2 regions of the Parendozoicomonas sp. 209JJ7-1 genome follow, and region 1 is predicted to be linked to the other one. Evidence: predicted binding sites of a transcription regulator. Region 1 holds the regulator's gene; the other holds the start of a gene.
The links. Region 1 encodes PhoB, which activates phosphate uptake and scavenging genes when phosphate is short. Its sites were predicted from a motif close to TGTCATANNNNTGTCANA; they were not measured.
Positions count from the first base shown of each region.

Region 1 (16,235 bases):
GCAGCGTTGCCCGGACGACTGGATCGAGAAGAAGCTTTACACCCCCCATAATATGCTTGGCCTGGCAATTATGTTGATTATTGACCTGATTCTGTTTGGATTGGCTGGTATTACCGTATGGGCAGTGCAGATGCTCTGGGTGCCGGTTATGGCGGCGGGTGTTATTAATGGGATCGGCCACTACTTTGGTTATCGTAACTATGAATGCCGGGATAATGCCCGCAATATTTCTCCGCTGGGTTTTATTATTGGTGGGGAAGAACTCCATAATAACCATCATACTTACCCTAACTCGGCAAAGCTTTCTGCCCGTAAATGGGAGTTTGATATTGGCTGGTTCTGGATTCGGGTGTTTGAAATACTCGGTCTTGCCAAAGTGAAGTTCCGGCGCCCCCTGGCTCATCAGGTTGCGGGAAAGAGCAAGATAGACGGCGACACTTTAATGGCCATTGTGAACAATCGTTTTCAGGTAATGGAGCAATATCGTCGTACAGTTATTGTTCCGATGGTGCGTGATGAATACAACAATCTAAAAGGCAGTGAGAGAAAACTTCTGAAACGAGGCAAAAAACTTCTTTCCTGCGAACAGACTTTGCTTAAGCCCGTTCATTTTAAGAACATAGAAAGCATTATAGAGTCCAGGGAAACACTCAAAATTATTTACCATAGCAGGCTGGAATTGCAGGAAATATGGCAAAACTTAAAAAACAAAAATGAACGTCTTGAAGCTTTGAAAGAGTGGTGTCGTCGGGCGGAAGACAGTGGTATTCGTGTATTGCAGGATTTTTCCGCACATTTGAGAAGTTATTCCCTGCCTGCTGCCCAGGTCGCCTGATAATCCAATTTGATAGCGGAAATACAAAACACCGTATTTCCGTTTTTGTTTTTACCACAAGAAATAAATGCCGCTTTTCCGGTTGTCAGTCTGGGAACTATTACCTATTTTGTTTTTCTCCTGTACGCAAGAGCGAGGGCTTAATAGATGAATATATTTGATGAAGTCATGCACCGCCTGAGCAGTAAAACCCGTATACGGGGGTTGTTTCGGGATGTGCATGTTGAAGACCTTGAACGGATTGTCGCCAGGCTGAAAGATGTACTGGAAGAAAAGCGTCAGGTTCGTGTGGAAGAAGAACAAAAACTGCAAGCAAAGCAAAACAGCATAGATGCCATTCGTAAAATGATGGAAGAAAAAGGCGTGTCCGTGGAAGACTTCGGACAGCTTGTCACTACTGAAAAAAAGAAAAGAAATATCAAACGTTATCTGTTTGAATTCAAGGATAATCACGATATTGCCCGACAATGGGAAGGTTCTCTTACCGGCCGTGCCCCCAAGGTTTTCCAAGAGTATCTTCAGCGTACCGGTAAAGAGAGAGCAGACTGCATTGTTGAGGAACGTTAATCCTCAGTTTCCCTGACCAGTCTGCTATGGGGGAACTGGCAGGTAAAATTGCTTCCCTGACCAACCCGGCTTTTGATTAGCAGTGTAGCGTCATGTCTAAGCAGCACATGTTTAACAATGGCCAGTCCCAGGCCTGTTCCACCCGTTGAGGCGTGCCTGCTTTTGTCGATCCGGTAAAAACGTTCAGTCAGGCGTGGAATGTGCTGGGGTTCCATGCCTATACCGTTATCTTTCACCATAAGATATCCGGTATTCAATTCCACAAGCCATTTCACTTTCACTGTGCCGTTATCCGGTGTGTATTTCACCGCATTAAAAACAAGGTTGGAAATAGCACTGCGCAGCTCTTTCTCATTTCCCAGGATCTGGGAGTCAGATTTGCAGTCCAGAATAATTTCATGATTTCTTTCGCCGCTGAACAGGTTTGCATCAGCGATGATTGCGTTCAGTAAAACAGGAATGTTAACCGGTGTCAGATCCTGCTGACTGTCGGCGGTTTCCAGCTTGGACAGAATCAGCAGGTCTTCAATAATATTCCCCATACGGTTGGACTGGGACAGCATCTGTTCCAGGGCTCTGGGAAGAATCGGATGCGGAGGTTCCGGCATCATCGTAAGGCTGTCGAGCAGAGTTTCAACATACCCGGAAACAACCGTTAAAGGAGTCCTCAGTTCATGGGAGACATTGGCCACGAAATCCTTGGTCATCTGCTCCAGCTGATAAATACGGGTGTTGTCCCTTACAACCAGCAGGCGGTTATCTGTTCCATACAGAGTGATGGAGTACAGCAGTTTTCTCTCCTCGGAAATAGGAGACGGGATGCTGAGAGGGTCCTGGTACTCTTTTCTGTCAAAGTATTCGGCAAACCTGGGATGACGGATAAGGTTGGTTATCTGCTGGCCAATATCATCTGGGTCCCGGAAGCCGAGAATATGCTCTGCGGCAGGGTTCCACCACTCAATCTGGCCGTGGGAATTGGTGAGAACAATGGCATCCCGCAGGGCAGATGTGGACTCCTGAAAACGATCAATCACCGCCTGCATACGGCTGCGGGAGCGTTCGCTTCGGCGCAGTAGCCGGTACATGCCGTCAAACATTTCGCCCCAGAGCCCCCTTGAGTTTGGAGGTTCAAGGAGTTGCCCGGCGGCAGAACAGTCATACAACCACTGGTAGAGCAGTTTTACGTGCCTGAGGGTCCAGAGCAGGTAGCAGATTGAACCAAGAAGAAGAAACAGCAAAGTGTTTCCTGTCAGAATGCCGAGCCCAAGACAGATGAATAGTATGAGAACTGGGCTTTTTATAACTGCAGATTGCCAGCTTTGGTTCACGTTTTTACCGGTATTGTTATATCAGTGCATCCACACCCTTATTCAGAGCGACTACCTGTTAGCTGTTAACAATAAACGACTGTGTTATCAGGTCTTGGTGGAGAAGCGATAACCCGTTCCGCGAACAGTCTGAACAAGCTTTTCATGTTCTAAACCAAGTGCTTTACGCAGACGTCGAATATGTACATCTACAGTTCTTTCTTCTACGTAGACATTACCCCCCCAGACGTGGTCAAGCAACTGACTTCTGGTGTAGGCACGTTCCTGGTGAGTCATAAAAAACTGCAGCAGGCGATATTCCGTGGGCCCCATTTCGGCTGGCTGGTCATCAATGGTGACACGGTGGCTGATGGGATCGAGGGTTACCCCGAATACTTCAATAGGTTCGCTCTGGCCAACAGTCTGGGTTCTGCGGAGAACCGCTTTCAGGCGGGCCACAAGCTCACGGGGAGAGAAGGGCTTGGTAATATAATCGTCCGCGCCGCTTTCCAGGCCCTGGATTTTATTATCCTCTTCACCTTTGGCGGTCAGCATGATGATCGGGGTTTCAGCGGTCAGCTCATCCCTTTTCAAACGACGGGCCAGTTCAATGCCGGTGATGCCGGGCAGCATCCAGTCCAGCAGAATTAAATCGGGCTTCTGGTCAACGATAATGGCATGGGCTGATTTGGCATCTTCTGCTTCCAGGCAGTGATAGCCTGCCATTTCCAGAGCAACGACAATCATCTCCCGGATAGGAGCTTCATCATCCACGATGAGAATTTTACTTGTAGTTATTGTCATGGCTCGAACAATTCCCCCTGAAGGTCTGGATATGAGCAGGACCAAGGAATTACACCGCTTAAATGTTACAGATAAATGACAATTCAGTCTTATTGTCATATTCGATTGTTATCAACAAATACGGGAATGGTTCCCAATACTTTGTAGTGGCGGTCTGAATCAGGTTCTTTGCAAAGCCAGTATTTTCTTAATTTACGGATGGCCTGGAACTCTTTTCCATTTTCAATGTTGAACCGTTTTCCGGGCTTTAAATGATTAAGAATCAGGCCTGATTCAGGCTGGGTTAATTCTTTGAGAGTCTGATCGCCACTGCTTCTGACCTTGGGGTTCAGGCTGTGTTTATAAAGAGAACCATGGGTTTTTGTATCAAAAATACCAAGTTCGAGGATTTTATGGAGGAGAGTCCGGTATTGATGTTTCCACTCTTTCCCATGGGGGAAAACACAGTGGCCATGGAGGTTCCATGTATGAACATGGGCAATTTCATGGACAAGGGTAATCAGGAACTGTAAAGGCTCCAGGTTATTATTTACGCTGACCCTGTGGGGGTTGCCATATTGAGCTGGCCGGAAATCTCCCAGCTTGGTTTTGCGGGGGCGGCTTATTTTCAGTTGAACCTGTCCGTCTATCAGCCACCTGGCGCACAAAAGGGCAGTGCCTTCGGGCAGATAAGAGCTGAGTTGCCTTGAGAGGTGCTCCTCAAGGTTTGAATGGGCAAGGTCGGAGGGGAGAGAGTCTGGCATCATCCTTATTCAGTTCATCAGGCAGCGATCAATAATTATTCCCGCCAGAACCGCAAAACCGGCCCAGTGATTGGAAAGAAAGGCCTTAAAGCAGGATTCCCTTTCCCTGTTCCTGGTAAGAGTGTACTGGTAGACGAACATACCGGCCATTCCGGCGAGGCCGAGATAATAAAACAGCCCTGCGTGAATTACAGTGCCTGTGATGACCAGAGATAAAAGGGTCAGTACTTGAAGCAGTGTAATGATCGTGTTGTCTTTCTCTCCAAAAAGAATGGCTGTTGATTTTACCCCTATAATCAGATCGTCATCCCTGTCTACCATGGCGTACTGGGTGTCATAAGCCACAATCCACAGCAGGCAGCCGCCGAACAGTAGCCAGGCCAGAGGAGCGACGGTATTTGTTTCAGCTGCCCAGGCCATGGGAATTCCCCATGCGAAAGCCGCCCCGAGAAAAAACTGGGGCAGATGGGTGTAGCGCTTCATAAACGGATAAACAGCGGCCAGCACTGCTCCGGCAAATGACAGTATAATGGTGAGCGGATTGGTAAAAAGCACAAGTACAAAAGATGCCAGCATCAGAACAGCAAAGAGTGTTAATGCTTCTTTTTTGGAAACCCTGCCTGTTGCCATGGGGCGTTGATGGGTTCTCTTTACATGTCCATCAATTTTCCTGTCGGCAAAGTCATTAATTACGCAGCCGGCGGAACGCATCAGAACTGTGCCTAAAACAAAAATAAGCAGCATATCAAAGGAAGGCCAGCCATCAGCGGAGAGCCAAAGAGCCCAAAGGGTTGGCCAGAGCAGAAGATAAATGCCGATGGGGCGGTCAATTCGGGTCAGTTGAATATAATTTTCCAGCCTGTCAGACAGCTGTATTTTTTCACTGCTCATAGAGAAGACTCTGCCGTTGCCGGATCAGCATTAACCGGAAGAAAGTATTCACATACAACCAGAGGTTTCTGGTTCAGGATAAACAGGGAACGACGTCCCCAGACGGGATTGTTTTCAACATCCTGAACTTTGGTCAGCTCAATAGGGCCGCGTTGCAGATCCGGGTGAGAGAATAGAAAGGCTCCCAGCGGCCTGTCTTTCAGAGTCAGCAACTCTTTGTTTCCCCCTTCCAGGCTGGAAACTGGAAGAATGCTTCGGGCGAAAACCCTGGGCAGACCATTGCAGATCAGGATCACTTCCCGAATGCTGGCCTGCTCATCACCGTCTATCGACAGAAAGTGCTGCTCATCAAGGGTCGGTTGCCCCCAGTCATGGCGAAGGACATCGACGGTAAAGGATCCTGGGAAAGTATCCTTCAGGCGTTGTGTCAGGGAGCCTGTGTCGAGCAGCCAGGATTTCCAGATTTCAGGCAGAGGCCAGGGAAGGTTTCCGCAGGGATGCCATTGTTGGGATTCGAGATTAACGGGGCATGACGGCATAGGTTTACTGACTTTCTCCAGCACATCCTGGCGATTTCTATTGGAAGTGCCTGTTTGTTTGTGCCTCTTTATTGATGATATAAAGCGGATGGCATTTCCAGCTTGTGGCTGTTTGGCGCAGCATGAGTGATAAGCTCTGGGGATGCAAGTTTTGTAAAAACGCTTTTTTATGGTGAGGAAATCCCTGTTTCTCCGATATTTGGTATTGCTCTGGCGTAGGGGCTGCATTAAGGTTGAAAATCGTGTCGGCACAAAAGTACATACTCTGAAGTGCTGCATGTTCTCGGTTGCTCAGGGTTTGGGATAAGCTCTGCAGGGAAACCAAAAAAATAATAAATAATGCAAATGGATTCGAGAGGGAGTTATGCGTAAGCCAGAACTCATCGCTGCAATCGCAGATCAGACTGATTTAAGCAAAGACAAAGCCAGTCAGGCACTGACCGTTATTATTGACCAGATTACCCAGGCGCTGGAGCGTCAGGAGTCTGTGAACCTGATAGGGTTCGGGTCTTTTGTTCAGCGTTCCAGAGGTGCCCGTACCGGAAAGAACCCCCAAACTGGCGCCACGATGCAAATTCCTGCCAGTAACACCGTAGCCTTTAAGCCTGGCAAGGCTCTGAAGGAAGCTGTTAACAAGTAAACAGCCGTGTGCCGGCAGCCGAAAACTGCTGGCACGCATTTTCCTCTCTTCAATAACCCTTTTATTTTCCTCATCTTTTTTGGCTGAATTAACCACTCCTTGTGTCATTTTAAGCACTGGCGAATACTGTGCCGATCGCTAGAATGGGTTCGGACAGCTTTAACCGGAGGGAAGTATGAAGTTTCGATTCCTGTTACTGGGCCTGGGCCTGCTGATGTGGCGTGCAAGCAGTAAGGATCCGGAGTTCCGCAAAAAGCTGGAAGGCAAGGATATGACCTTTGATATTTCCAGCGAAGATGGCGTGAGAAGAACATTTACGATTAAAGACCAGAAAGTCAGCAGCCGTAAAGGTCGCTCAGAGAAGCCTGAATTTGCCCTTCGTTTCAGAACGGCCAGTGAAGGGTTTGATGCTCTGACAGCAAGCAAACCCAAACTGGCCTTTATGAAAGGAATCCAGGACAAGGTCATCTGGGTTGAAGGCAATCCGATGTCACTGATGTGGTTTCAGGGCATTGTCTCCATGGTTGTTCCTGGAAGTAAAATGAAGTCATAAAAGGAGCAAATATCCATTCCCGGGAATCACCAGCAAGTTCCATTCGTGCTTCAGGTAAACATTATTCAGCGGTCTGGAGCACGCACTGGTATTCCCTCGGATAAGACAGAAACTGTATGCTTGCAGACAGTGATGACAGGTGAGTAGTGCCTGTGCTTTCAAAGAATAGATTGCCAATGGTGTACATGTGCCCGTTAGCTATATGGTAGAAATTTTTGTAATTGCCGGGCAGTTCATCACTTAAAAAAGCGTCTCTGTACATAATTCCCATAGGGTGCAGGGTAACAAATGTGTCCGGCAGGATGGATGTTACGGCAACAGCAAGTTCTTCATTGAGACCTGATTTTGAGCTGGCAGCATAAAACCAGGGGTTGCTTTGGATGATTTTCTGGAAGTCTTTTTCACATGTTTGTTGTTTTTTCTGATTGGGTGAACCATCCAGGTTTATAGCCTGTATTTGGGGGATTAGTATCAGCATAGAGTGATGTATGCTGTGGTCATCAGCGAAAACAGCGTTATGTGAATTCAGTAAGACAAGACTGATAATGACGCATGATTGAAAGTTTCTCATTACTGACAGCCTCTTGGGAGAATAGCTGATAGCTATAAATAGCAGAGAATTTGAAATTGTCTTGTACAAAATATCCTGCTGTCGCAATAAATAACGACAGAGGTCAGATATGAGATTTATGTAATGTGTCGTCCAGTTTTACCATGGAGCAGATCAAATATACGACAGTATTGATTTTGTGGCTCTTGAAAAAGGCAGGAGATCAGGCATCGGCAAACTTATCCCCATGGGGCAGCCAGCGATCAATAAGTGGCTGAACATGGGTCGGAGCATCACGCATTAACTGTTCCGCAGCGCCTTTAATATTATCCAGCAGGGTTTTATCCCGTTCTAGGTCGGCGACTCGGAACTGCACTAAACCGGTCTGCCGTGTACCCAGAACTTCGCCGGGGCCTCGTAGCTCCAGATCTTTTTCAGCGATAACAAAGCCATCGCTGGAGTCCCGCATAACCTGCAGGCGTTCTTTGCTTTGCTGGGACAGGGGAGGGTGATACATCAGCACACAGTGACTCTCAATGCCGCCCCGACCAACACGGCCCCTGAGTTGGTGCAGTTGGGCAAGGCCAAGACGTTCCGGATTTTCAATAATCATCAGGCTGGAGTTGGGAACATCAACCCCCACTTCAATAACCGTTGTCGCGACCAGAAGATGCAGATGACCTTCCTTAAAAGCATTCATAACTTCTGCTTTCTCAACAGGCTTCATACGTCCATGGATAAGGCCAATGGATAAATCCGGCAGGGCTTCCTGAAGCTCTGTGGCGGTCACTTCCGCGGCCTGGCACTGCAAAGCTTCTGACTCTTCAATCAGGGTACAGACCCAGTAAGCCTGTCGGCCTTCTTTACAGGCAGCATTAACCCGCTCAATAACTTGCGGGCGCCTGTCGTCGCCTATTGCAATGGTATTGACTGGCGTTCGGCCCGGAGGCAGTTCATCGATAACTGATAAATCCAGGTCAGCATAAGCACTCATGGCCAGGGTTCTGGGAATAGGGGTAGCTGTCATAATCAGCTGGTGGGGCATGGCACCGAAATTTCGGCCCTTTTCCCGCAGGGCCAGCCTCTGGTGAACACCAAACCTGTGTTGTTCATCAATAATCGCCAAGGCTAGATGGCGGAACTCCACATCATCCTGAAACAGAGCATGGGTGCCCACAATAACTTCCGCTTCGCCGGAGCGAATCAATTCCAGCTGCTGCTCTCTTTTTTTTCCTTTGGTTTTTCCCGTCAGCCAGGCAACAGTTATTCCCAGAGGCTTAAGCCAGCTGTGAAAATTGTTGTAATGCTGCTCCGCCAGAATCTCTGTGGGAGCCATCAAAGCCGCTTGGGATTTGCTTTCCACAGCCTGCAAAGCCGTGAGGGCGGCAACAATGGTTTTGCCTGAACCAACATCTCCCTGCACAAGTCGAAGCATCGGTGCCTGGGAAGCAAGGTCTTTTTTAATCTCATCGGCAACCCGCTGCTGTGCTCCGGTGGGCGTAAATGGCAGGTTAACAAGAAACTTATCCACAAGCCGGCCGGTGCCGGGCAGACTGATACCAGCCTGCTGGCGAACCCGCTGGCGAATCTGCTGAAGGCTCAGGTGGTGAGCCAGAAGTTCTTCAAATGCCAGACGCTTCTGGGCTGGATGCTGTCCTTCCATAATTTCCAGGATATCCGCATCAGGTGGCGGGTGGTGGAGAAAGCGCACGGCATCAGTTAAACCCCAAAGATTGTAAGAGCGGCAGATTGAAGCCGGTAACCATTCCTGCAGAGCAGCCGGGTTATCCAGAAAGCGCAGTGTCTGCTGGCAGAGGCCGCGGATTCTTAACTGGGTCAGGCCCTCTGTAGCGGGATAGATAGGCGTCAGTGTCTCTTCAATAGCAGAGGATTTGTCATTGTTCAGAACTTTGTATTCAGGATGGTAAAGCTCCAGCCCGTGGGCTCCCCGGCGAGGTTCACCAAAGCAGCGAACTGTTGAGCCTTTTTTCAGACCGTTCTTCTGGGCGGCGCTGAAATGAAAGAATCGCAGGGTAATTAAACCGGTTCCGTCCCTGAGTTTGCACACCAGACTGCGTCTACGGCCCATGGCCACATCCACACCGATAACCTCGCCTTCAATCACAGCATCCATACCGAACTGGAGACTGCCGATGGGGGTAATGCGTGTTCTGTCCTGGTAGCGCAGGGGTAAATGGAACAGCAGATCCTGAAGGGATTTAATTCCTATTTTGACAAGCTTCTCCGCAAGGGCGGCTCCAACACCTTTAAGGGTTGTAACCGGAACCTGATGCAGAGGCTTGTTCGTCATAACAAACGGCTACCTGGAAGAAGAGGAAGGTGGAACCACCGGACACAGGCTGATGGCCTGTTCCAGGGCATCTATGGCTTTGGGACGGGGGAAGCTTGCCCGCCAGGCAAGAGCTACGGTTCGACCTGGAACTGGATCAGAAAACGGGCGGGTAGTCAGTACATTTTTGGCGTAATGGTTGCCGCCACCAGTGGCGGAAAGCGGAAGCACCGTAATACCCATTCCGGACGCGACCATATGGCGCATAGTTTCCAGGGATGTGGCTTCAATGGTGGTTTTCTTTGTCTGGTTTTTGTCTTTGCTGGTAAGTGCGGGGCAGGCTTCCAGAATCTGGTCCCGGAAACAGTGACCTTCACCAAGCAGAAGAAGATCGGTGGATGCCAGTTCGTCCACAGGAATATCTTTGCGGCTGGTCCAGGGGTGGTTACCGGGCATCAGTACGGTGAAGGCTTCGTCGTACAGAGGCTTGGTAACAACATCCGCTTCGGTAAAGGGCAGGGCGATAATAATGGCATCAAGTTCACCCATACGCAGTCGCTGACGCAGAATATGGGTAAAGTTCTCTTCCACATATAGCGGCATCTCCGGAGCCAGTTTGCGCAGCTGGGGTATCATATGGGGCAGAAGATAAGGGCCAATGGTGTAAATTGTGCCGATACGCAGAGGGCTGGAGAGCTGGTCTTTACCTTCTGTGGCAATGGTTTTAATGCCGGAGGCTTCTTCCAGAACTTTCTGGGCCTGTTTGACTATCTTATTGCCAAGTGGCGTGACCCTGACCGCAGATTTACTGCGTTCAAAAATAGCGCTGCCAAGTTCGTCTTCAAGCTTTTTTACACCTACGCTCAAAGTCGGCTGGCTGACAAAACAGCGTTCGGCGGCTCTGCCAAAATGGCACTCCTGGGCAAGTGCGACGATGTACTTGAGTTCTGTCAGTGTCATTGGGCCATGATACTTTAATTGGTTATTTCTATTAACTGACCAGTGAATAATAAACGAAAAAAGGTATAAACCGAGACAGTTATGGATTTTTCAGACGCAGATATGAGCAAGTCCCGTTCCGCACCGGTTACATTGATTGCCGGTTGTGGTGATGTTGGCTGCCGGCTGGGATTAAAGCTTTTGTCACTGGGTCATCAGGTTTATGGAGTGCGCAGGGACACTTCAAAACTGCCAGAGGGCATCACTTCAATTGCCGGTGATCTGGCAAACCCGGATATGCTGGTGGAATGGCCCGAGCATATTGATTATGTCGTTTATTCGGCGGCTGCCGGCAGAAGTGGCGAAGAAGGTTACCGAAAAACATATCTGCAGGGATTAAAAAATGTTCTGGAACGGGTGAAAAGTTTAAATACTCCGCCTCGAAGATTGTTTTTTACTTCAAGCACGGCGGTTTATCACCAGAAAGATGGTGAATGGATAGATGAATTGTCTCCGGCCCATCCAGCATCTTTCAACGGGCAGATCATGCTGGAGGCCGAAAACCTGATACTTGATTCCGATTGGCCGGCAACGGTTGTGCGATTTGGAGGCATTTACGGCCCGGGCCGTAATTTTATGCTCAGGAAGGTGCAGTCTGGCGAGGTTTACAGTGAAACTCCGGTGATTTTTGGTAACAGAATTCACTCGGAAGATTGCGCTGGCTTACTGGCTCACCTGATTGAAAAAGACCGGGCCGAAGAGTGTGTTCATCCTCTCTATCTGGGTGTTGATTCTGATCCGGCTCCGCTGTCTGAAGTCACCGGCTGGCTGGCAGAACAGCTGGGAGTAAAACCCGCCAGTGAAATTGCCACCGTTGCCCGTGGCAGCAAGCGTTGCCGGAACCAGCGGGTGATTGAATCCGGGTACAGGCTTCGTTTTCCCGGTTACCAGGATGGTTACAAGTCTTTGATGGCGGACGACTCTCAAAGGAAATATTGATTATCGTGGTTCTGATCCGGGCTGTATGGGTTTTATAAAAACTGCTGAATCAATTCCCGATGCTGAGGAAATTGGGAAAGCAGTTTTTCTTCCTTTCCCAGGCTCAGATCCTGGTAATCGAAACCGGGGGAAACCGCTTCGCTGATAAGTCCATATTCTCCCTCCGGTAGATGACAGGCTTTCCAGTTTCCTCCTGGAACAACCAGTTGCAGCTGGTGGCCGGCTATCAAATCAAACCCCAATGTGACTTTGCTGACTTCTCCCTGTTGATTGATAAGGTGATAGTGAACAGGTGAGCCACCGTGGAAGTAGTGAATAATATCCGAGCGGTTCAGGTTCCAGTGGCCGGTGGAGGAATCATCTGTGAGCAGGTAAAAGATGCTGGTCATTGTGAACCGTTCGCCATGCTCCGTGGGAATGGGAGAACGATGGTCTGAAGAGAATGTTCGGCGAAAATAACCACCTTCTATGTGGTGAGTGAGTTGAAGTTTCTGGATAATTTCCTGTTTTGATAGCTGCATTGTGTGAAAACTCTGATTTGTGGTGATTTTTGCTGTGTATGGTTGATGGTCGCTGTTTCCTGGTTTTTTTTAGTTCTTTACACTGTAAAAAGTGCTTGGTTTGTTTGAAAATGCTCTTTTTTGGGTCGTGTATGACTGGAAGCAAAGCTTCGGGCAGGGTAAGTTACGACGTTAGAATAAAAACTGTCGCCGGAGTAGTAATGTCGAAGGCACCTGTTGCACTGGAATTAACGGATATTCATAAGCGTTATGGGAACCTTGAAGTTCTCAAGGGGGTTTCTTTAACTGCCCATGATGGAGATGTGATTTCCATTATAGGTTCCAGCGGCTCAGGGAAAAGTACACTCCTTCGCTGCACCAACCTTCTTGAAAGCCCCTGTCAGGGGCGTATTGCTGTTAATGGCGAAGAACTTCGTCTGAAGCCCCGTGTTGATGGCTCTCTGGAAGCGGCAGACCCTAAACAGCTGGCCAATATCCGTTCCCGCCTCGGTTTTGTTTTCCAGAACTTCAATCTCTGGCCCCATATGAGCGTGATAGACAATATCCTGGAAGGTCCCGTTCATGTTCTGGGACGGAACCGCAGAGAGGTGCTGGATATGACTGAAGCCCTGCTGGAGAAAGTGGGGCTGGCGGATCGCAGTCACTATTACCCAGGCCAACTGTCTGGAGGACAACAGCAGCGTGTCGCTATTGCCCGGGCTTTGGCAATGGAACCCCAGGTTATGTTGTTTGATGAACCGACATCTGCTCTGGACCCGGAACTGGTGGGGGAAGTTCTCGGTGTTATGAAAAGTCTGGCCGCGGATGGACGAACGATGGTAGTTGTGACCCATGAGATGTCGTTTGCCCGGGAAGTGTCCGACAGGGTTGTGTTCCTCCATCAGGGAAAGGTTGAAGAAGAAGGAAAACCGGAAGATGTGTTCGGCTCAGCGGAATCAAGTCGCTGCCGGGAGTTTCTGGCATCTGTTATGTAATTTGTTTGCGCAGTTTTATATGCAGTTTTTATATGTGGCTTTTATGTAGCTGTAGACAATAACCAAAACGATAAGTCATTTACATAAACAAGAGCAGGACTAAATAAAATGAATAAGTGGATTAAAACCGGTGTTTTGGTTGCGGGCCTCGCGGCCAGTGCGCTGACTATGGCGGCAGACAAACTGCGTATCGCGACAGACGGCACCTGGGTACCGTTCAGCTATACCAACGAATCCGGCGAGCTGGTTGGCCTGGATATTGATGTGGCCAAAGCCCTGTGCGCCAGGCTGGAGATGGAATGTGAGATTAAGGCCTATGAGTGGGATGGTCTGATTCCCTCCCTGAAGGTAAAGAAGTTCGATGCTATTGTGGCGAGTATGTCCATTACTCCCGACCGCCAGAAGCAGGTTGATTTCACCGATTATTACTACTCCGGCGGCTTGCGGTTTATGGGTTCCAAAAACCAGACTCTGGACACAACCAGAGAAGGCCTGAAAGGAAAATCCATCGGTGCTCTGCGTGCCAGCCTTGGCAGCCAGTATCTGGAAGATAATCTGGCCGACGTAATCAGCATTAAATTGTACGACAATCAGGAAGCGGTTTACCTGGATCTGGTATCTGGCCGTCTGGATGGCGCGGTTTCTGACGAGCTGCCCACCTGGGACTGGCTCAAGAGCAAAGCTGGCCATGGTTTTGAGTACAAGGGCGGAGCCTTCGCTAAAGACGACAGAATTGGTATTGCTGTGCGCAAGAATGATCCCCTGAAAGAGCGTCTGAACAAGGCTCTGAAGGATATGCGTGAGGATGGCACCTTCGATAAAATCAGCAGCAAGTATTTCCCCTTCCCGATTTACTGACAGAGTCCTCTGATTAAACAGTGCCGGCCTTTTGCTGACCGGCGCTGACTAAAAAAACAAACACAGCTGTATTGTGATGGGGTGAACTGTTTTGTTATTTGAAGGCCTGCTGAATGGCTTTATGACTCAATTGCTGGCGGGGGCGCTGGTCACTGTTGAAATTACTTTGGCCTCTACCGTTTTGGGTATATGTCTTGGTCTGCTGGGGGCTTCTTCCCGGTTATCCAAAGTACTTCCTGTACGCCTGATTGGTGATGCTTACGTTGGTATTATTCGTGGCATTCCCGAGCTTCTTATTGTTTTCCTGATTTACTTTGGCTCAACACGCCTGTTGATGGCGATAGCCTCCCAGTTTGGTTATGACGAATATATTGAATTAAGCCCGTTTATTGCCGGTGTTATTGCCCTGGGCCTGACCTTTGGCGGTTATGCCACAGAAGTTTTCCGGGGCGCTTTTCTTGCTATTCCCAAGGGGCAGAGAGAAGCGGCCGAAGCTTTGGGTATGGGTAGAACAAGAATCTTTTTCCGTATTCTTTTGCCGCAGGTCTGGCGTATTGCCCTTCCGGGATTGGGCAATCTGGTTCTTGTGCTTATGAAAGATACGGCGCTGATTTCCGTTATCGGCCTTGAGGAATTAACCCGAAAAACTGCCATGGCCGTTGGCGCGACACGGGAGCCTTTTACCTGGTATCTGACCGGCGCGTTTATGTATCTGGCATTAACGGTTATTGCCACAGTGATTCTGAGATATTTCGAGGCCCGCTCCCGCAAACATGAACAGCCGGTGACATCTGGCTCAACCAGACTGGCACAGGGGTAAATAATGGATTGGTCTGTTCTTGCACAATATTATCCGCGCCTGCTTGAGGGAGCCTGGGTCTCGCTGCAGCTGGTGGTTCTTTCCGGAGTGATCGGTATTATTCTGGCTGTGCCCATGGCACTGGCGCGTATTTCCGACAAACGTCGATTTAACCTGTTTCCCCGGGCCTATATTTTCTTTTTCCGGGGAACGCCCCTGCTGATTCAGATATTCCTGATCTATTACGGGTTATCCCAGTTCCAGTGGATTAAAGACAGTGTGCTCTGGCCGTTTCTCCGGGAGCCATACTGGTGTGCGATTATTACCCTGGGACTTCATACTACGGCTTATATTGCGGAGATTCTCCGTGGCGCATTACAGACCATTCCCAAAGGAGAAGTGGAAGCCTGCAAGGTGATGGGAATGAGTAAATTCACCATGTACCGCAGGATTCTTCTGCCAAGAGCGTTTGGCATTATGCTGCCGGCCTACGGGAATGAAGTGATTCTTATGCTGAAGGGCAGTGCCTTGGCGAGCACCATCACTCTGCTGGATTTGACCGGCATGGCACGCACAATTATCGCCCGTACTTATACTCCGGAAGAAATCTATCTGGCGGCGGGTGTGATGTACCTGGTGATCAGCTGGATGTTTATGTTGTTCTTTAAGGTGCTGGATAAATACTCCAACAGCTACAGGCTGGCGTAAAAACCAGCCATGCTCTGTTTAATAACTTGAAAGCTATTAAGCGGTAAAATCAAGAATCGCTTCAACTTCTACGGGAACACTCTTGGGCAGTTCTTTCACGCCGACAGCGGCTCGGGCAGGATAGGGTTCCTGGATGTATTCAGCCATCACTTCATTGACCAGAGGGAAGTTGCTCAGGTCAGTCATGGAGATGTTAATTTTCACCGCGTCCTGCAGGCTGCCGCCAGCGGCTTCTGCGATAGCTTTCAGGTTTTCAAAACACTGACGGGCTTTGGCTTTGAAATCACCTTCTGCAATTTCCATGGTGGCGGGAATCAGGGGGATCTGGCCAGAGATGTAAACAGTGGTGCCAACCTTTACGGCCTGGGAATATGTACCGATGGCCGCAGGAGCGTTTTCTGTGTGAATAATCTGCTTATTGCTCATTGGAGAACATCCGGTTTGTCTGAGGGTGAAGGTGGTCAGCATGGCAGTTAGGCGGGAGGCAGTCCAGAGCAGGACTGCCGCCATTATTGGACTGCCACTGTTAAACTTTGTTGCGGTTAATGCTGTGAACGCCTCGAATAGCCCGCAGTCGCTTAATCACCTGTGACAGGTGGAAACGGTCACGGACAGATATCAGTACCTGAGCCAGGCTGAACCGGGTTCCACGCTCTTCCACGCCAATCTTTTCAATACTGGCTTCTGCCGCAGTGATAGCCGTGGCCAGAGAAGCGAT
Region 1 is NZ_JBYVJU010000010.1:35,256-51,490, forward strand. It holds gene ACY2RQ_RS11295 (DesA family fatty acid desaturase) at 1-835, shown strand, start outside; gene ACY2RQ_RS11300 (H-NS family histone-like protein) at 983-1,402, shown strand; gene phoR (phosphate regulon sensor histidine kinase PhoR) at 1,399-2,730, opposite strand; gene phoB (phosphate regulon transcriptional regulator PhoB) at 2,818-3,513, opposite strand; gene ACY2RQ_RS11315 (SprT-like domain-containing protein) at 3,609-4,256, opposite strand; gene ubiA (4-hydroxybenzoate octaprenyltransferase) at 4,266-5,147, opposite strand; gene ACY2RQ_RS11325 (chorismate--pyruvate lyase family protein) at 5,144-5,686, opposite strand; gene ACY2RQ_RS11330 (HU family DNA-binding protein) at 6,051-6,326, shown strand; gene ACY2RQ_RS11335 (helicase) at 6,502-6,879, shown strand; gene ACY2RQ_RS11340 (hypothetical protein) at 6,941-7,357, opposite strand; gene recG (ATP-dependent DNA helicase RecG) at 7,653-9,740, opposite strand; gene ACY2RQ_RS11350 (hydrogen peroxide-inducible genes activator) at 9,750-10,679, opposite strand; gene ACY2RQ_RS11355 (SDR family oxidoreductase) at 10,761-11,657, shown strand; gene ACY2RQ_RS11360 (cupin domain-containing protein) at 11,690-12,178, opposite strand; gene ACY2RQ_RS11365 (ABC transporter ATP-binding protein) at 12,379-13,152, shown strand; gene ACY2RQ_RS11370 (transporter substrate-binding domain-containing protein) at 13,261-14,010, shown strand; gene ACY2RQ_RS11375 (ABC transporter permease) at 14,102-14,830, shown strand; gene ACY2RQ_RS11380 (ABC transporter permease) at 14,834-15,517, shown strand; gene ACY2RQ_RS11385 (RidA family protein) at 15,554-15,943, opposite strand; gene spoT (bifunctional GTP diphosphokinase/guanosine-3',5'-bis pyrophosphate 3'-pyrophosphohydrolase) at 16,044-16,235, opposite strand, start outside.

Region 2 (16,235 bases), on a different contig from region 1:
TGGTGACCTTTCCCGGGCCGGACGAGTGGGATTAAAAACTACAGGGCTGTTTGATTTTGTATCAAATGGGCCTTTTTTATACAGTTTTTGCTGGTATAGTCGCCTCCATCCGGAAGGGAGGGGTCTCCGGAAGAATGGAAAATAATAATCCGAAGTATCAGATTTTTGAGTAAAACCATCTCTGATAACTGACCAGGGAGCCTGTGAAGCTGCAACAGCTATGTTGCAATTGCACGGCAATTGTCCTTCAGGAAGCCAGGGGCCGTATCATCGGACATCAACAGCCCCTTAATATAAAAATTACAGCTTACTGAGGTGTTTTATGGCCCATTGGCGTTTTATTGGGGGAGCCGCTGCACTTGCTCTGAGTATGCAGTCTGTCGCGCAGGTTGTACCTATTCATGATGTTCAGGGTTCCGGGTCTTCCAGTCCGTATGTGGGGATGCAGGTCGCCGTAGAAGGTGTTGTTGTCGGTGATTTTCAGGCAGCCAGCCAGCTGAAAGGGTTTTTCCTGCAGGAGCAGGTGGCGGATAACAACCCCGCGACATCCGAGGGCATTTTTGTTCACACCGGTAATAACTTCTTTGATGTCCAGGAAGGCGAAAAGGTTTCCGTCTGGGGCACCGTCAAGGAATACAACGGACTGACTGAACTGGCCAACCCCTATATTACCCGTATGGGCTGGGAGAACCTGCCGGAACCGGCGGTTATCTCCCTGCCTGTTTCCTCTAATAACCAGTTTGAGCGCTATGAAGGCATGAGGGTTACTGTTGAAGAGCCTTTGCTGGTGTCAGACACCTATGGCCTGGCGCGGTACGGGCAGGTCTGGCTGTCCAGCAAGCGTCTGTTTACCCCGACATCTCTGGTTGCCCCTGGCCCTCAGGCTGCAAAGCTGCAGAAGCAGAATGATCTGCACACCCTGCTGATTGATGATGGCAGTAACAGGCAGAACCCTGGGACCATCCCGTTCCCCTCTTCCGGTTTAAGTGCATTTAATACCATGCGTGCTGGTGACAGAGTGACTGGAATAGAAGGTGTAATGCACTTCAGTGACGATTACTACTCTGTACAGGTCACCCGTGATCCGGTATTTACCAGAACCAATTTCCGTTCAGCCGCTCCTGAAGGCATTACTGGCAATCTGCGGGTAGCCAGTGTCAACGTGCTGAACTACTTCAATGGTAACGGAAACGGTGGCGGCTTCCCCACCGAGCGCGGGGCCAGCAGTTTTGAAGAGTTTGAACGTCAGCGGGCAAAAACCATCAGCGCTATTCTTGCGACGCAGGCGGATATTATCGGTCTGATGGAGATGGAAAATGATGGTTATAACGCAAGAAGCGCAATTGCTGATCTGGTTAAAGGGCTGAATGCTGTATCAGTTAACGGGACTTATCGTTATCTGAACCCCGGTGTCAGCAAGATTGGTACTGACCATATTAGTGTTGGCTTTATCTATAAAACCAATACCGTTTTACCGGCAGGCCGTGCCGCCATTCTCGACAGTTCTGTTGATTCCCGTTTTAACGATACCAAGAATCGCCCCAGTCTGGCACAGACCTTTACCCAGAAGAGCGATGGTAAGAAGCTGACGGTTGTCGTTAACCATCTGAAGTCCAAAGGTTCCAGCTGTGAGGAGCTGGGCGACCCAAATAAGAATGATGGTCAGGGTAACTGCAATATCACCCGTACCAATGCTGCCAAAGCTGTTGCCCAGTGGGCAAATAATGCTCCAACCGGTATTGCTACAGATAACGTTCTGTTGATTGGTGATATGAATGCCTACGCCAAAGAAGATCCGATTTCAGCCTTTAAGGCCGCGGGCTTCAAGGATATGGTTGCTGAGAAAGTAGGTTCTCACGCTTATTCCTACGTGTTCCAGGGGCAGTCCGGTTATCTGGATCATGCGTTGGCCAGCGCTGCCTTGGAAGACAAAATTTCCAGCGTTGTGGAGTGGCATATCAATGCCGATGAACCACGCAGCCTGGATTACAATACTGAATTCAAGACTGACGCCCAGAAAATCAACCTTTATGCGCCTGATGCTTTCCGGGCATCTGACCATGACCCGGTTGTTATCGGCTTAGACCTGTAAACAGGGATAAAAAGGAAGTACGGCTATGCTCGTACTTCTTTTACTCTTTTTGCGCTCTGTTTTTTACTATCTGTCCTGCCTGCTCCTGAAGCTTCCCATCAGTATCCGCTTTCTTCAGTCTGTGAACAGGAATAGCCTCCATTCCCTGCGTTAAGTCCAGGCTGCAGGCACTCATTTGGAATACAGGGAAAAGATATATTTCGGCAAATCATAGACCATCGTACAAGATTCGCCCGCTACCCAGTATGAGAGGCTGGCGTGATTCACGTTCAATGCTAGTCTGCCTCTTTTGTAAATATGCAGTGAAGGTTATTTATGTCAGAAACCGGCATATCCAAGGTTATGATTATTGCTGCTGGGAAGGTGGAAGATAATAAAGGTGAGCTGGATGATGTTTTGAATCTGGAGAAAGAACTGGAATGCCGGGATATTCAACCTCGTCATTTGGTTATAGAACCCTTGTCAGCAGACTGGACAGCGCCGGAGCAACCGGGCTTTTACCGTACGGGCTGTGGTCCTCTGGAAGCTCTGGCAGAAGCCAAAGCACTTATTGCTTCAGGCCAGAAAGCCGTTGTGATCAGTGGTGAAGACCCTTTGAAAACCGGATACAGCCGGGATGAGCGGTTAACAAAAATGGCCATTTATGGGGAGGATTATCCCCTCACCCAGGCTTATACGGATTTGGCCAGGGCATTTATTGAGATGCACCAGATAAGTTCTGAACAATTTAAAGAGCTGGCGGCGGCTCTCTTTAAGAATTATCAGGGCAGTTATCGTAGAGCTATGGGGAATCAGTTCCACGACACCCTGCTGCCTGATTCCCGCTGGTATAAACCCATTACTGAGCTGTTTCGCGGAGTTGATTGCGCTAATCCTCTGGTGGATTTTTCCGGACGACTTCTGATTGCCGACAGTGATACCGCAGACCTGCTGAATATACCCGGGTATAAACGCATTCAGATAAAATCTGTGGGAATAAATAAACTGGCTGGTGACGGGAAAGATTATCTACGCAGCATTGTTCCCTATGGACATCTAAAAGCTGCCTGCCAACAAGCCTGTAAGGATGCAGGTATTAATTTTGAACAGGAATTTCGTCAGGGTCAGGCGCTAATGGAGGCTTATACCTGTTTTACTGTTGTACCTGTGGCATTCATGCTGGCAAGTGGGCTGGTTGAACGGCTTGAGGATATTCCGGAGTTTCTGGAAAAGCACAGTATTACCATAACCGGAGGTATGAACCTCGCTAAAGGTGCCTGGAATAATCCGGCTCTTAATGCATTGATTATGATGTATCAGCGCCTTCTTAAGGGGCCTGAAACACTGGGGTTGGTGCATGGTAATGGTGGGCTCGGCTATCGACAGGGGGTGGCGATACTGGGTAATTCCGCTTCAGGATAATTTGCTATTTAAGGAAACGGTCAAGTGATACCGTGTTTATGCTGATATAAAGCATTGAGTTGAATGGTATTTAACAGGAAGAAGGATTCCCCCTCGTGGCAATAGTTGAGCGTCCGGAGTTGAAAAAGGACATCATCCTGGGGATAAGCGCCTGCCTGATGGGGCAGAAGGTTCGTTATAACGGAGATCATAAACGTTCCTCTTTTGTGATGAATATCCTCGACAGGTTTTTCCATCTCAAGCCGGTCTGTCCCGAGGTGGAAATTGGTATGGGGGTTCCCCGTGAACCTATCCGGCTGGTGGGAGAGGCTTCTGGAGATTATCGGGTAAAGGCCACGGACCATCCGGAAAATGATTTTACCGACCAACTGTCGGACTTTGGTAAACAGACAGCTGAAGCCCTTGAACAGGATATCAGCGGTTATATTCTGATGCAGAAATCCCCCAGCTGCGGCATGGAGCGGGTGAAAATCTACCATGAGAACGGTCATCCCCTGGGGGAAAGTGGAGCAGGAATGTTTGCCCGTTCCCTGATGGCAAGCTGTCCGTTATTGCCGGTGGAAGAAGAAGGCCGTCTGCACGACCCGGTATTAAGGGATAATTTTTTTGTCCGGGTTTACGCCTGGCACCGCTGGCAGCAGGAAATGAGAGATAACCCTACCCATGCCGGAATGGTGGCATTTCATTCAGCCTATAAATACCAGATCATGGCTCACAGCCCCCAGAATTACCGCCGTCTTGGACAGATGGTGTCTGTTGGCAGGAAAAGGCTGATTGAAGAACTGGCAACAGAGTACATTGAACTGTTTATGGCCACTCTTCGAATGAAAGCTAACCGAAAAAGTCATACCAATGTGATGATGCATCTTCTGGGCTATATGAAGAAGACTCTGGATAGAGAGTCCCGTAAAACATTGCTGGACCTGATTGAACAGTACCGGACAGGCATGATTCCCCTGGTGGTGCCCATTACCATGCTGCGCCACTTTCTCAGTATTCATGGCAGCCAGTATGTTCAGGACCAGGTATATCTTCAGCCCCATCCGGAGGAGCTGGGGCTGAGAAACACCCTGTAAACGACCATGTATTTCTGATGATCAAGGCGTAAGCTTTCGGGTTATCCGAAGTACAAGCCCTGTTGGCAGAATACTTAACAGTTTCAGAGGCCAGATCAGCCGTTTGGGAAAATAAATTTCGAACGGCCCTTTCCAGAACTTTCGGGCAATACGTTCAGCCGCTTTATCTACAGGCATAAGAAACGGCATCCGGAACCTGTTTTTGCGGGTCATGGGTGTATCCACAAAACCGGGATTAATAATTCGCATGGCAATACCCAGTTTATGCAATTCCGGCTGGAAACTTTCTGCAAGATTTATCAGGGCTGCTTTGCTGGCACCATAAGCGCCACCACCGGGCATGCCCCGATAACCAGAGGGGCTGGTGGTAATAATAATCTGTCGGGGCTTCTGTTCGAGAGCATTCAGGCAGATATCCAGGCCGTTGGTGACGGTTTCTATGTTCAGGGAGAAGATACGGTTGGCAGCACTGGCGGAAAAGCATTTCAGCGGCATTGGCATATAAATAGCGGCGTTGTGGAGCACTGTATCAATGGAGCCAAGAATACTTTCCACCTGCTTGGCAGCCTGATGAAATTGTTCAATATTGGTGGCATCAAAGGGAACTGCTGTAATCTCTCCCGGTAAATCAATAGATTCTGCCGCCAGTTCCTGCAGTGGGCTGGAAGATCGGGCGCTGACAGCAATATGATGGCCTGATGCTGCAAGTTTTAAAGCAAGTGCACGGCCTATGCCTGTTCCGGCACCAATCAGCCAAGCTGTTTTTGTAGGAGTGTTCTCTGATGTTGTCATGCTTTTTATAGTTATATTCAGGGTGAACAGCTTCTAGCATAAGTGGTTATTGTGCTGATGAATATGTCTCTTAAGCCTGCAGCAGACTGGCAGCATATTTATAAAGGCTTATGTACTGTTCGGAAGATTCTACAAACATCTCACGACGTTGCCGCCGACCTTGGGCAATCAGTTCCTGAAGATCTCTTATCAGGTTTTCCTTATGCAATAGTCCGAGGTCATGCATTTTCTTAAGTGCAAAAGCGACCATCAGCATACCGGTTCGCCCCTTACCGAACTGACAGTGGATGATGCCAGGTCCTAAGGCTGGTATATCAAGTTCTTCCAGAGCGTTGACAAGGCAGCTGAGAATATAGGGGCTGACTGCAGACCTGGCTTTCAGATGTCTTACATTAAGGGCAGGGATTGCGAGCCTTGAGGTTTTGCTTTCGCTCAGGCTCAACTCTACAGCCCAGATTTGGGTCTCGCTGCATGGGTAATTTAACCGGGTAGACGAGTTAATTACGAAGGGCCCTCTGGGAAGAGTTTGATGCTTTTCCATAAATTGAGGCTTTAAATAATTAACTTTTCCCCCCAGACAAACAAGGTAAGTGGAATGCTGTAACAACAGATCAAAAAAAGACGGCAATGTTTCCTCTTGAGGTCCCGCAGCGGCAATTCCGTAAAACAGGACATGGTCACCAAGTTGGAGGGTAACGACGTTGGCATCCCAGATAGTTTGTGTATTTTCAATAATAATCCCTGGTGCTCGATGACACTTTTTGGGCAGTTCGGAGAACTGCTGCTCTAGCTCCTCTTTACTGACAGATTTCTGGTCCGTTCCAGAGTGGGTTTTTCCCGTGTCAGCTCTTTGAGGAGAGCTTTGGGGAGAGGGAAGCGTGGCATTTATGCTGGCAGGTTGCATGAGTTTTCTGTCTTTGTTCATCCAGAGATTAAGGAGATGAATTTAAGAATTGGACATCAGGATTTTATCTATTGCAGAAATCCCTGACAGCCTGGTCAGGCTGTTCAAAGCTGGTGGTGTGGAAAAGTACTGCTCTCAATGCCCATAAACCGGGAAAGAGGTTCTGGCATTCTATAAAGCAGAAAAGAAAAGGCCGCTCATTTGAGCGGCCTTTATGCTGTTAGTACAGAACCCGACAGCGGATGGTGCCTTCAATCTTACGCAGGGCGGCAATAGCTTCCGCACTGTGCTGGGCTTCCAGGTCGGTTACCACATAACCAACGCTTTCATTGGTCTGCAGATACTGGCCGCTGATATTGATGCCCATGTCGGAGTAGATATGGTTGATCTGTCCGAGAATGCCGGGAATATTGCGGTGTACGTGCAGAATCCGGTGACGGCCTTCATGGGCAGGCAGAGCGGCTTCCGGGAAGTTGACGGAGGACAGTGAGGTACCGTTATCGCTGTAACGAACCAGTTTGTCTGCCACTTCCTTACCAATGTTGGCCTGGGCTTCCAGGGTGCTTCCGCCGATATGGGGCGTCAGAATACAGTTGTCGAATTCCCGCAGGGGAGAGACAAACTCTTCATCGTTGGAGCGTGGCTCAACCGGAAATACGTCGATAGCTGCGCCAAGCAGGTGCTTGTCACGGAGGGAGGACGCCAGAGCATCAATATCAACAACGGTACCACGGGAAGCGTTGATCAGAATGCTGCCCTTTTTCATGGTGGCCAGCTCTTTCTCACCCATCATCCACTGGGTGGATGATGTTTCCGGAACATGCAGGGAAACAATATCGGAGGTAGACAGCAGTTCTTCCAGGGATGCTGCCTGGGAAGCGTTGCCCAGAGGCAGCTTGGTGATGGTGTCGTAGAAGGAGACTTTCATACCCAGGGACTCAGCCAGTACGCTCAGCTGGGAACCTATGTTGCCGTAACCAATGATGCCGAGCTTCTTGCCACGGACTTCAAAGGAGTTGGTTGCGTTCTTGCGCCATACACCACGGTGAGCCTGTGCGCTCTTCTCGGGGATGCCGCGAGCCAGAAGAATAGCTTCTGCGAGAACCAGCTCGGCTACGGAGCGGGTATTGGAATAAGGCGCGTTAAATACGGCAATACCGTGTTCAGTAGCGGCAGCCAGGTCAACCTGGTTGGTACCAATACAGAAACAGCCGACAGCGATCAGCTTCTCGGCTGATTCAAAGATCTCACGGGTCAGTTGCGTCCGGGAACGAATACCCACGAAGTGGGCCTGTGAGATTCTTTCCTTCAGTTCTTCGTTGGGCAGAGAAGTCTTCAGGTAATCGATATTGTTATATCCGGCGGCCTGCAGTGAATCCACGGCAGACTGGTGCACGCCCTCAAGAAGCAAAAAGCGGATTTTGCTCTTGTCGAGTGAAGTTGTGGCCATGCTCACTTTATCCTGACAGCTTTAATGATTGTGCTTATGTGTACTCTTGTACATTTTAGCCCCCCGGCCCCTTAACCGGGACGGCAATACTAACACATAACAGGTGTTAAATACCTATGCTGTTGCGGCCATCAAAGGGGTTTACAGTAGAGTCTTTTTCTGCGGAAAACCTGATTCTTGCTGGTTTTATCTGACATTTGAAACCTGAATAGAAAAAGGGACCATCAAGATAAAGGCAGAAAAACAGGGGGTAAACGAATACAATGCACCGAGCCAGAACAGAATAGTAAAGAATAATGAACCAACAGCAGTTAACCGCCCAGCTAGAAGCCGCTGTCGCTCCGGCCCGTGTACTTACAGATGCAGATTCTCTGGTGCGGTACGGACGTGACTGGACACGCTTCCATGACCCCGCCCCTTTGGCTATTGTTCTGCCAGCTTCTATTGAAGAAGTTCAGGCCGTTGTGCATTTTGCCAATGAACATGACATCGGCCTGGTGCCATCCGGTGGCAGAACCGGGCTGAGCGCTGCAGGTGTTGCTATTCATGGGGAGATTGTTGTCGCATTCGACAGAATGAACACTATCAGCGACTTTAGTCCCATAGATCGTTCTGTTGTCTGCGGGCCGGGGGTGATTACCGGGCAGCTGCAGCAGTTCGCTGAAGAGCATGGACTGTTTTATCCGGTGGATTTCGCTTCCAGTGGCTCCAGTCAGATTGGCGGTAATATCTCTACCAATGCCGGTGGTATAAAAGTTATTCGCTATGGTATGACCCGGGACTGGGTTGCAGGCCTTAAGGTTGTAACCGGTACAGGTGAACTGCTGGAACTGAATAGTGGTCTGATAAAAAACAATACCGGTTACGATTTACGACAACTGTTTATTGGTGGCGAAGGCACTCTCGGCTTTATTGTTGAAGCCACCATGCGCCTTGCCCGTCCTCCTCAGGATCTGACGGTGCTCTTGCTGGGGGCGGAAAATATGTCCGGGGTGATGTCAATTCTGGAAACTTTCCAGCAGAAAATTGATCTCACTGCTTTTGAATTTTTCTCTGAAGATGCCCTCAGCAAAGTGGTTGAACATGCGGGTGTGCCCCGTCCCTTTGAAACGCCGGCACCTTTTTACGCATTACTGGAATTTGAGTGCAGCAGTGAAGCGATATCTGATACGGTAATGGAGCTGTTTGAGCATTGCATGGAGCAGGGCTGGGTGCTGGATGGCGTAATGAGTCAGAGTCTGGGTCAACTGCAGAACCTGTGGCGCTGCAGGGAAGATATTAGTGAAACTATTTCTCGCTGGACCCCCTATAAAAATGATATTTCAGTGGTTGTTTCAAAGGTTCCAGAGTTTCTGGCAGAGATTGATGCCATTGTGGCAAAAGAATATCCGGATTTTGAAGTTGTCTGGTTTGGCCATATTGGTGATGGCAACCTGCATCTGAATATTCTTAAGCCGGATGATCTGTCCCGTGAAGAGTTTCTCCAGCAGTGTAACCGTGTCAGCAAGTGGGTTTTTGAAGTTGTGCAGAAGTATGGTGGTTCCATATCTGCGGAACATGGAGTTGGCCTGTTGAAAAAAGATTACCTGACATACACCCGCAGTGAAGCGGAAGTGAATTTGATGTGGGGAATAAAAAAGGTTTTTGATCCCAGAGGGATTATGAACCCGGGGAAAGTCTTTGATCTGTAATTTTTAGCTTCTAATCTTCAAGGGGCTGAAGTGCAGAGAGTCTGTCGAGGTTCGATCGACAGGCTCATTTACAGAATAATTTAAATCCCGATATTGCTCATGGTGTTCATGATTTGTCGAATAACCTGGGAAATCGCGGGATGTTCCTCGGCAAATTTCAGCGCTTCTTTTTCCAGTTCTTCATTGAACGCTTCTTCTGGAATGGCTCCTTCGGCCTGGGCCAGGGCTATCTGCAGTTCGGTGGTGATTTGTTTGAGAGAGGCCGCTGTACATTCATCAACAGGCTGGCCTTCCAGTATGTCATGCAGTCTCTGGATGTGGGCCTGTAGTTGTTCACTCATGGCTATGCTCCATTATCAGCAGCTCTCCGCGCTGCTTTGCATGTTTATCATAGACCAGCAGGGTACTCTGTGAATAGCAAGAAGACAGTAAATAAGGGCATAGACACCACCTTGCCTGCAGGACATGTTTAATTATGAACACTGCCTGGTGGTATGGTATATGAATAGCGGAAGGCCGTGCTAAATATAAGGAATCGAAATATGGCTTATCAACACCAATGGGCAAACGGGGAAACGGTTAATCTTCCTATGGGTAAGGTTGTCTGTGTTGGCAGAAACTATGCGGAACATGCCCGGGAGCTGAACAACCCTGTTCCCGCAGAGCCTTTGTTGTTTATGAAGCCGGGGTCCGCGGTTACGCCGATGGAGCAGCCCATTCTCTTGTCAGACGACAAAGGCGGTGTTCACTATGAAGCTGAGATTGCGGTTTTAATGGGTGAGACACTGACTTCTGCCAATGAGAGCGAAGCCAGAAAGGCGCTTATTGGTGCAGGGCTGGCGCTTGACCTGACCTTAAGGGAGCTGCAAAGCAAACTGAAAGAGAAAGGCCACCCCTGGGAGAAAGCCAAGTGTTTTGACGGTTCCTGTCCGTTGTCGCTTTTTGTTCCGGCGGAGAGTATTGCCAGCTGGGAAGATATTTCTTTTCAGTTATCGATTAACGGGGAGCTGCGGCAGGATGGAAATGCCATGCGGATGTTGAATGGTATTATTCCTCTGGTCAGTTATATCAGCCACCACTTTACCCTTGAACCTGGAGATGTCATTTTGACCGGCACGCCCGCCGGTGTAGGGCGTCTTGAATCGGGTATGGAGTTGAAGTTGACTTTATCCCGACTGCTGGAAGCCGTCACCCGGGTTGAGTAGTTCAGCTGCTCAACATTGCCCAGACTTTGCTGCTTGCTTCGTTCCTGGCATGACTTTGGGTCAGATTGAGCAAAGGTTCCTGCCTGTTTTCGTTCAGGAACAGGGCAAGGGAATCAAGGGCGATATGGCTCAGACAGAATTCATAACAGGGTATGCCCGTCAGAGCCTCAAAGAACAGCGCCATGGAGGCCGGACGTACTATTCGACCATAGTCCATAACCGGGAACTTGTATGAAACCCGGTTTAAAGCTATCTGTGTTGTGGTGAATCTGGTGGGGAAATCAGCGGATTCTTCTGGTGCGGCGATTTTCGTCGATAGCGACGAATATAAATGTACCGTCTGTTACTTTGTGGGGTTCCAGGTCTGCCGGTGGACGAACCCAGACCTCAACATCAACATGAATAGAGCTGGCACCAATATTGGTGACATTGGTGTAGCAGCTGACCATATCACCCACTTCAATGGGTCTCATAAAGGTGAGCTGGTGGATGGAGACTGTAGCAACACGGCCTTTGGCTACTTTGCGGGCGGTGATTTCAGCGGCCATATCCATTTGAGAGACAACCCATCCCCCGAAAATATCATTGTCGGGATTTGTGTCCCGGGGCATGGCTGGAATTTGTAAGGTCAGTTCACCTTGGGGAGCCGGACTGAGGTCACTCTCAGGGCCATGTTCGTCATCAAGCTTTACGAAGTTCATCATCGCTTACCATATCGTTATTATTGTTCTCGGTTACGGCATATTAGAGTATCAATAACAGGGTATTCTGCTTTGGCCCGTATTACGAGAAAGAGTGTCTCGCATGCATCTGCGCATTGCTGCTGCGCGGATTATACAGTGGGCGCACTCTTCTGGTAAGGCGTTTCTTTTGATTCCGGAATATGGACGTTCGCTGACTTTTACCAACAGGAGAAATAAAAATATTTCTCCTGTCATCTTTCTGTCATATCTCTTACATATATTTTTCATCAAACAACTAGATACTGACTGCGCACTAAGCCATTACAGATGGGCGGATGAATACGAACAATGAAAAACCTGCCCGAACAGACAATAAACACTGGGAGCGAATAATGACATTTAAAGGTCTCGCAACTGCCCTGACTCTGGCCGCTGCCAGCGTCTCTTTCAGCGCCAGCGCCAGCAAGATTGACGCTGATATTCCTGCTTACTCCAAGGCAAGCGGCGTATCCGGTAACCTGTCCAGCGTTGGTTCCGATACCCTGGCCAACCTGATGACCCTGTGGGCTGAAGACTTCAAGCGCACTTACCCCAACGTAAACATCCAGATTCAGGCTGCCGGTTCTTCTACTGCGCCGCCGGCCCTGACTGAAGGGACTTCTAACCTCGGCCCCATGAGTCGTAAGATGAAGGATAAGGAACTGGCTGCTTTCGAAAAGAAATTCGGCTACAAGCCCACTGCCGTTCCCGTTGCTATCGATGCCCTGGCCGTATTTGTAAACAAGGACAACCCCATCAAGGGCCTGACCATGGCTCAGGTTGACGCTATTTTCTCCTCCACGCTGAAGTGTGGTGGCGACAAGGCTATCAACACCTGGGGCGGCGCTGGTCTGACTGGTCCCTGGGCTGGCCGCGACGTACAGCTGTACGGTCGTAACTCTGTATCCGGCACCTACGGCTACTTCAAGAAAAAGGCTCTGTGTAAGGGTGATTACAAGAACAATGTAAACGAACAGCCTGGTTCCGCTTCTGTTGTTCAGTCCGTATCCGCTTCCCTGAACGGCATTGGCTACTCCGGTATCGGTTACAAGACTTCCAGCGTTCGTACTGTACCTCTGACCAAGAAGGCCGGTACTCCTTTCGTTGAAGCTAACCCCGCTAACGCTGTAAACGGCACTTATCCGCTGGCTCGCTTCCTGTATGTATACGTGAACAAGCAGCCCAACAAGCCTCTGGCTCCCATTGAGCGTGAATTCCTGAAGATGGTTCTCTCTCAGCAGGGTCAGGAAGTTGTTGTTAAGGACGGCTACATTCCTCTTCCTTCCAAGGTTGTTGAGAAGCAGTTGAGCGCTCTGGGTCTGTAAGACCGACAGAGCCTGGCGCAGGGAAGCGCCACTTCTGACTAACGCCCGCATTACTGATGCGGGCGTTTTTTATTGTCTTTATATAGGTAGCCGAAGCGCTGTTTCCAGCTGAAATAAAGGGATTTTGCAGTTTCTGGCAGCTGGATTTTATAAAGATGACATAGAAACATGATTGTTACAGATGTGTAATATTACTGTCATATTGCACGGGTATCGTTCGCACATACTAAGGACCGAACCGGCCAGACAATAACTCATGAGCGAACAAAGTATGCAATCGGCTCCGGACATCAGCTTTGATACGCCGGCTCTTCTGCGTTATCGCAACCTGCGGAAGCTGAAAGATCGCACAGCCCGTTACGGTATAGCTGTTGGTGGGTTAAGTGTTATAGCAGCCATTCTGCTGATCTTCTTTTACCTTCTTTATGAAGTTATTCCCCTGTTTCGTTCCGCAGAAGTGAATGAACAGTACCGTTACACTGTTCCCGTAACCAGTAATCAGAATTTCTACCTGGCCACAGAAGAACAGGCTGAAATTGGTCTGCAGATCAGTCAGGCTGGTCAGGCTGTTTTCTTTGATGCTGCCACCGGCAAAGAGCGTTTGAGCAGTCAGCTGCCGGTGCCTGCCGGTGTGACTGTGACATCCGTTTCTGAATCCGGCCCGGGCGACAACCTGCTGGTAGCCGGCCTGTCCAATGGCTCTGCGATTGTCTTTAAACACAAATACAAAACCACCTGGCCGAACGACCAGCGTCTTATTACTCCTTCTGTTTCCTATCCCTACGGCGAAGAAGCCATTTCCCTGGCTGAAGGCTTGCCTCTGGAGCAGGTGGCTGTTCAGGATTCAGAAGAAAAATTGATGATTGCCGGTTCCAACGGCGGTCAGCTGTTCCTGGCCAGGTTTACCCGTGAAGTGGATTTCCTCACTGAAGAAGAGACTCTGGAGCGGGAATCTGTATCCATGCCGGTGATTGGCAGTGATATTCGCAAGCTGCTGATTGAGCCGGACCTGAAACATATGTACATCCTCTCCGGAAGTGATGCTCTGACCCAGATTGATATCAATTCTTCCCTGCCCTCTGTGGAAGACACCATTGTGCTTGTGGATGGTGCAGGCGAAGTGACAGATATTGAGTTCCTGCTGGGTGGAATCTCTCTTCTGGTGGGTGACAGTAACGGTAATATTACCCAGTGGTTCCAGGCCCGCGATGAGTCCGGCAAGAAGGTTCTGACCCGTATCCGCAGCTTTAAGCAGGGCAATGCCGCGATTACTCAGATTATACCTGAGCACCGTCGTAAAGGTTTCCTGGCTCTGGATGCCGATGGTGTACTTGGTCTGTACAACACAACTGCTGAACGTCAGGTTCTGACTGTTGATGTTTCTGATCGGACTGTAAATATGGCGGGTCTGGCCCCTCGGGGTAACGTGCTGTTATTGCAGTCAGGTAACGAGCTGGTGTCGTTCAAGGTTGAGAATGAACATCCGGAAGTGTCCTGGAGCGCGCTGTGGCACGAAGTCTGGTATGAGTCCTACGACGAGCCGGAGTTTATCTGGCAGTCCTCTGCATCTAACAATGATTTTGAACCTAAGCTGAGCCTGACGCCCCTGGCATTTGGTACTCTGAAAGCTGCGTTCTACGCTATGTTGCTGGCGGCGCCCCTGGCGATCTGTGGTGCGATCTACACCGCTTACTTTATGGCTCCGGTCATGCGTCGCAAGGTCAAGCCGGTTATCGAATTGATGGAAGCGCTGCCCACGGTCATCCTGGGCTTCCTGGCCGGTCTGTGGCTGGCACCGTTTATTGAAAATAATCTTCCGGCCATATTCAGCCTGTTGTTGCTGATGCCGGTGGGTATTCTGGTGTTCGCATTTTTCTGGGATCGCCTGCCTGTAGAAGTTCGCAGCCGTGTACCAGAAGGCTGGCAGGCACTGCTGCTGGTTCCGGTGATTCTGGCTGTTGGTTGGATCAGCCTGGCGATGAGCGGACCCCTGGAAGGCGCTTTCTTCGGTGGCGATATGCGCACCTGGATTACCCATGATCTCGGTATTCCTTACGACCAGCGTAACGCACTGGTGGTAGGTCTGGCGATGGGCTTTGCGGTTATCCCGACCATCTTCTCAATTGCTGAAGACGCTATTTTCAGTGTGCCCAAGCACCTGAGCTATGGCTCCCTGGCATTGGGTGCGACGCCCTGGCAGACCCTGACCAAAGTTGTGCTGCTGACAGCCAGCCCCGGCATTTTCTCCGCTTTGATGATTGGCATGGGGCGGGCAGTCGGTGAAACCATGATCGTACTGATGGCGACAGGTAATACGCCGATTATGGATGCCAATATTTTTGAAGGTATGCGAACACTGGCGGCTAATATCGCTGTAGAGATGCCTGAATCTGAAGTGGGCAGCTCCCATTTCCGTATTCTGTTCCTGGCGGCTCTGGTGCTGTTTGTTTTCACCTTTGTCGTTAACACCGTGGCTGAGCTGGTTCGTCACCGGCTGCGTCAGAAGTACAGCTCCCTTTAATGGCCTGCGCCCTGCACTTATAAAGAATAGAGTGACGGTATAAAGAACGATGAAAATATCTGTCGGAAACTGGTTCAAAAGTGGGTCGCCGTGGGTCTGGATGAATGCCGGCGCGGTGGCTGTGAGCCTGATTATGGTGATCGGCCTTCTGGCCCTGATCGCCGTGCGTGGGCTGGGCCACTTCTGGCCCTCCTCCATCATGGTTGCGGAGTACACGATTCCCGGTCAGTCCACTGTGACTGTTATGGGGCAGCTGGCGGATGAGGAAGAAATTCCTACCCAACGCCTTATTGATGCGGGTTTCAGCAATCTGAAACCGGATGAACTTGTAACCCGCAAGCTGATTAAAGTGGGTAATCGTGATGTTTCCGGAAGCGATTTTGCCTGGGTTGTTGAGCCCTGGCTGGAGAATATTAAATATCCTGAAAATGCTATCGCTCTTGAACGACGGGAGTGGGGTAACTTCTACGGTTACCTGAACGAAGTACGTAACAACGGTGCTGTTGTCGCCAGCGGTACAGAAGCCTGGGCTGCCCTGAATGCCAGCATTGAGCGTGCCCTGGATATCTACAGCCAGATTTATGAAATCGAAAAAGGCGACATTGGTGCGATTAACAGCAAACTGGAGCGTCTGCGTCTGAAGCAGCGTGGCCTGGAGCTGCGAGACAAGGCCACCCCTGAAGCTCTGGCGGATATTGAAGCTCGCAGAGCTGAGTTGGATGCTGAGTACAAGGTTCTGGAGAAAGAGCTGGGCGATCTTTATGTCGCATTCACCCGGGACAGTATTCTGGCCCGTACCGTTGAAGGCAAAGACGTTGAAATTAATGTTTCCAAGATCGTGCGGGCGTATCAACCTAATGGCATGAGTACTGGTGGCAAGATCGCTTTCTACGGTAGCAAAATTTGGGAATTCGTTGCTGACGACCCCCGTGAGGCCAACACCGAAGGTGGTATCTTCCCTGCGATTTTCGGTACCGTGATGATGGTTATCATCATGTCTGTGATCGTAACCCCCTTTGGTGTGATCGCGGCTGTTTACCTCCGTGAATATGCCCG
Region 2 is NZ_JBYVJU010000002.1:235,637-251,871, forward strand. It holds gene ACY2RQ_RS03020 (ExeM/NucH family extracellular endonuclease) at 323-2,092, shown strand; gene ACY2RQ_RS03025 (hypothetical protein) at 2,408-3,493, shown strand; gene ACY2RQ_RS03030 (YbgA family protein) at 3,589-4,569, shown strand; gene ACY2RQ_RS03035 (SDR family NAD(P)-dependent oxidoreductase) at 4,591-5,361, opposite strand; gene ACY2RQ_RS03040 (protein-tyrosine phosphatase family protein) at 5,432-6,265, opposite strand; gene serA (phosphoglycerate dehydrogenase) at 6,486-7,715, opposite strand; gene ACY2RQ_RS03050 (FAD-binding oxidoreductase) at 8,012-9,406, shown strand; gene ACY2RQ_RS03055 (DUF4404 family protein) at 9,487-9,747, opposite strand; gene ACY2RQ_RS03060 (fumarylacetoacetate hydrolase family protein) at 9,949-10,611, shown strand; gene ACY2RQ_RS03065 (hypothetical protein) at 10,613-10,828, opposite strand; gene ACY2RQ_RS03070 (acyl-CoA thioesterase) at 10,893-11,315, opposite strand; gene ACY2RQ_RS03075 (PstS family phosphate ABC transporter substrate-binding protein) at 11,687-12,658, shown strand; gene ACY2RQ_RS03080 (ABC transporter permease subunit) at 12,915-15,179, shown strand; gene pstA (phosphate ABC transporter permease PstA) at 15,229-16,235, shown strand, end outside.
Region 2: a site for PhoB is predicted at 12,843-12,860, ahead of ACY2RQ_RS03080 (ABC transporter permease subunit). Genes of this name have one in related genera too.